Regions from separate parts of the Mammaliicoccus sp. D-M19 genome, predicted to be linked through region 2. Evidence: predicted binding sites of a transcription regulator. Region 2 holds the regulator's gene; the other holds the start of a gene.
The links. Region 2 encodes NrdR, which represses ribonucleotide reductase genes. Its sites were predicted from a motif close to AACACNATATATNGTGTT; they were not measured.
Positions count from the first base shown of each region.

Region 1: the regulator NrdR is predicted to act here: its motif matches at 1,448-1,465, upstream of nrdI (class Ib ribonucleoside-diphosphate reductase assembly flavoprotein NrdI).

Region 1 is NZ_JAJNHW010000001.1:679,486-681,975, forward strand. Features, by position in the region: gene nrdE (class 1b ribonucleoside-diphosphate reductase subunit alpha) at 1-985, opposite strand, end outside; gene nrdI (class Ib ribonucleoside-diphosphate reductase assembly flavoprotein NrdI) at 948-1,346, opposite strand; gene LQ675_RS03525 (DMT family transporter) at 1,722-2,490, shown strand, end outside.
Region 2 is NZ_JAJNHW010000002.1:238,354-240,843, reverse strand. Features, by position in the region: gene LQ675_RS06725 (replicative helicase loading/DNA remodeling protein DnaB) at 1-679, opposite strand, end outside; gene nrdR (transcriptional regulator NrdR) at 691-1,149, opposite strand; gene LQ675_RS06715 (glyceraldehyde-3-phosphate dehydrogenase) at 1,328-2,362, opposite strand.

The sequences.
Region 1 (2,490 bases), on a different contig from region 2:
CTACAAGTTCGTCATAATATTCATCAAGATTAATATCATCAAGCGTCACACCATATTCGCGTTCAACAGTATGTGGAGCGAACATATAGAAATCTTTACCTTCTTTAGCTAAATCAAAGAATTTAGATGGCACGATTAAACCAGTAGAAATAGTAGATAATCTAATATCTTCATCTGCGTTCACTTTTTTAGTATCTAAAAATTCTAATACATCATAATGGAAGATGTTTAAGTATACTGCACCGGCACCTGGTCTTTGACCAAGTTGATCAGCATAACTAAAGCCACCTTCAAGTGATTTAGCAACTGGTAATACCCCCTTAGCGACACCTTTAATGCCTTTAATAGCTTCACCACGTGCACGCAATTTAGATAAGTTGATTGCGACACCGCCACCGATTTTACTCAATTGTTTAGCTGTTGAATCTATAAAGTTAATTGAATTTAAGCTATCATCAACTTCTAATAGGAAACAACTTACTAACTCACCACGTCTAGCTCTACCAGCATTTAAGAATGTTGGTGTTGCAGGTTGGATACGTTGTTCAATCATACCTGCAACAAATTGTTTAGCTTGTTCTACATTACCTTTAGCTAAATATAGAGAAACAATAATAACGTGTTCTTTATATGTTTCAAGGTATTCTGATTTATCATTAGTCTTCAAAGCATAATCTTTGAAGAACTTACTAGCTGACATGTAACTTGCAAATTGAAAAGGAATTGAATCTGCAAACTGGTTAATCTCTTTTAATGATGACTCACTGTATTCTTTAAATAAGTCATAATAAAAGTCTTGTTCAACTAAAAAGTGTAAACGTTCAATAGGATCATTGAATTGAATTGTTTTTTCTGCAATTTCTTCTAAGTATACTTCTAATGCTTCTTGATCTTTTTCAATATCGAAAAAGCCGTCTTCTCTTCTCTTTGTTACCTTATTGTTTAATTCAATATGATTTTTCTTTTGTTTGTTTATCATTTTCATAGAGATTAACCACCTTTTCTTTAAATTCATCTGCTATTGCTTGGTTACCGTGTAACTCAAATTTCATCAATAAAGGGACATGATATTGATTCGCGATTTCTTCACTAGCTTTCGCGAAATTCTGTCCCCAATTTCTATTTCCACTACCTGCTACTGCTTTAAGATTATGATGATTCACTTTCAAAAAATCTTGTACAGTATCAGGTACTTGGCCAAATCCAATTGTACCTGTAACCATTATAAATGGTTCATTTATTTCATTTGTCTTGTTTGCCTCAGTGAGAGCCATTGTGTCAGACAATCCTGCTCTCTGTATGAACCGTCGTACATTACCAGTTAAAGAGTAATAAATTATCTTCATAAACTTTCACCTACCACATGTAAATGCCTATGCAACTGTATAAATGAAATAAAAAATACAAAAAAATGAACACTTTATTCATTTTTATTTCAAATGCACAAAACACAAGATATAGTGTTACGTTTTATAAGCACATACTATATTATGTGATTCATTATAACACTTTAAATGATTCATAACACTTATAATACCTTATTATTTTTAAAAAAATAGGGTTGACTTTCTCCCTATTTCGACTAAGCGTTGCTATATCAACATTTGAAAATTACTTTCATAAAAATTTTTTTGTTAAAAACAATCACTGAATAAGTCATATACTTTTTAAAGTGAATTATGATAATATATGTTCATTGATAAAAAATAGAAGGTGTTTACATGAATTCCACAGTAAAAGGAATAATTGCAATACTCATTTCTTCGATTGGTTTTAGTTTAATGGCAGTATTCTTCAGATTATCTGGTGACTTACCAGTTTTCCAAAAATCACTTTTTAGAAATCTCATCGCGATGATTGTACCTATTTACTTTGTCATGAAGTATAGAGCACCATTTTTCGGTAAATTAGAAAATCAACCGTTACTCATTTTACGCTCTACACTTGGACTTATTGGTGTATTACTCAATATTTATGCGATTGATCACATGGTATTAAGTGATGCGGATATGTTAATGAAATTAAACCCATTCTGGACTATACTACTTTGTGCGTTATTTTTAAATGAAAAAGCACGCAAATATCAAGTAATTGCAATGGTTGTAGCGATTCTTGGTGCATTGTTTATCATTAAGCCAACATTTGATTCAGATATGATGCCAGCAGTTATTGGTTTATTATCTGGAATTTTTGCTGCAGGTGCTTATACTGCACTACGACCTTTAGGACAACGTGAAAAATCATATACAACAGTATTTTACTTTTCATTCTTTTCTACGGTTGCATTAATACCGTTTGTCATATTTACATATGAACCAATGACACTTTCACAAGTAATCATATTATTATTATCAGGTGTCTTTGCAACAGTTGGTCAATTTGGTATTACAATTGCATATAGTTTCGCAGCAGCAAAAGATATTTCAATATTTGTATATGCATCTGTAATATTCAGTGCAATACTCGGTTTCATCTTATTTAAAGAAGTAC
Region 2 (2,490 bases):
TAGCAATTTGTATGATTACTTCTTTTGTCTGTTTACTTAAAATTTCTTTAGAAATAAAATGATTACTCAATAATAATTCTAACATTTCAAAATCAAATTGAACGTCTGACAAATCGAGGCCTTTACTTTTATATTCGGGTCGAATATTGATATCATCTTGTTGTTCAACATTCGTCAACTTTGGCACTTTAAAGACATCAGTAAAGCTCTTTGTTACTTCATGAAAGCCTTCTGTTGTCACACTGTCATCTTTATATCTATTTTTTAACCTAATATATCTCGCCTTACCAATTTGTTGATATAAAAATACAGATAATAAAGGATCATTAAAGAATTGCTCTGCTGTAGCAGGTTGCTCTAATTGATAAATAAATGATTGTGCTTCTTGATTCGTTTTAAAATATGTCTTAAGTAAGCCGATACCTTCTAACAAGTCTAAAGCATCTCTAAAGCTAGACAGATTAATTCTTAAATCATTCATAATTGTATAATGATTATACGCTTCTGCTTCATGATGATAATTAAACTGCGATAAATATAAATAAACACCAATTGCATCAGTTCCAATTAATGGCGTATATAAACTAACTAATATATCTTGATGTACATGTGTATAATTATAATTCGATTTAACATAGAAGCCATCACTTGGCTTGATACCACTAAAATATTCCGCCATTAATACTCACCTTACTTTCGGTCTTTCAATATGCCTTGCATAGACTTTAATAATTGATCGACATCTTTAAATTCTCTATATACTGACGCAAATCTTACATAAGATACTTGATCGACATCCATTAAATGTTCCATAACTTTTTCACCGATATCATTTGAAGATACTTCTGTATTACCTTCAGATCTTAATTCCTTTTCAACTTGATTTGTGATTTCTTCTAATTTTTGATAAGCAACTGGTCTTTTTTCACAAGAACGTACTAAACCGTTTAATATTTTATCTCTATTAAATGTTTGTCTTGCGCCGTCTTTTTTTACGACGATTAAAGGTGTGAGCTCTACCCTTTCAAAAGTTGTGAAACGAAATCCACATGATTCACATTCTCTTCGTCTTCTAATTGCCACTAAATCATCCGCGTGTCTAGAATCTACAACTTTAGAATTTTCATATTTACAGTTTGGACATCTCATTCGTTTCACCCCTCATATACTTATTACATAGGTTGATTATACAGTAGTTTGTTATTTTTTTAAACGCTCACTACTTTTCAAAATGCACTTATAGATACTTAACAGTATTATTATTCAATAAAAAACGTAATGCGGTATTTAATTTACCACATTACGTTTTAAATGTAACTTATATCACTTATGAAATTTTTTGTTCTCTCACTTCTGAAAGTATTTGAGCAATTTGTTCTGCAAGTTCAACAACTCTCATTGAGTAGCCCCATTCATTGTCATACCAAGCGAGTACTTTCACTTTATTATCTGCAATGACCATTGTAGATTGTTCGTCAACGATTGCTGAATGTGGATTCGTTTTGAAATCAATTGAAACAAGTGGTTCATCATTAATATCCATTATCCCTTTTAATGGTCCATTACTAGCTTGACGTAATGCTGCATTTACTTCTTCAACTGTTACATTTTGTTTTAAATCTACAACTAAATCAACAAGTGAAACATTAGAAGTTGGAACTCTTAATGCCATTCCATGCATTTTCCCTTCTAATTCAGGGAGTACAAGTGACAATGCTTTTGCTGCACCTGTTGAAGTTGGAATGATACTATCCGTACAAGAACGTGCTCTTCTCAAATCTTTATGAGGATTGTCTAAGTTCTTTTGGTCATTTGTAAATGCATGTACAGTTGTCATTAAACCATTTTCGATTCCAAATGTGTCATTTAAAACTTTGGCTACCGGGCTTAAACAATTCGTTGTACAAGATGCATTTGAAACAATATCATAATCATTTAAATCAAGTGCATCATCATTTACACCTCTAACAATTGTTTGAACATGGCCACCTTTAGATGGTCCTGTTAAAATAACTTTCTTAGCGCCAGCGTCAATATGTGCAATAGCTTTATCTCCATGATTAAATTTACCAGTTGCTTCTATAACAATATCAATTCCTAAAGTTCCCCACGGTAATAATTTAGGATCTCTTTCAGATACAAGTAAAATTTTATGACCATCAATGATGATGCCATCTTCAACTGCTTTAATTTCTCCATCTAATTTGCCATGTGTAGAATCATACTTAATTAAATGAGCAATTGTTTCTGGTGGATATGAAGCATTAATAGCCACAATATTTAAATCATTTGATTTAAGTGCACCTCTTAAGACCATTCTTCCAATTCTTCCTAAACCATTAATTGCGATATTTTTCTTCATAGTCGAGAACTCCTTTTAATGTGATATACTATTTATTGCAATTAGTATATCACATTAAAAGTTTGTTGAAAACGTTTTCTATTATCTTTTTCTTAAATAAATTAAAAAAGTAGATGAATAACAAATGC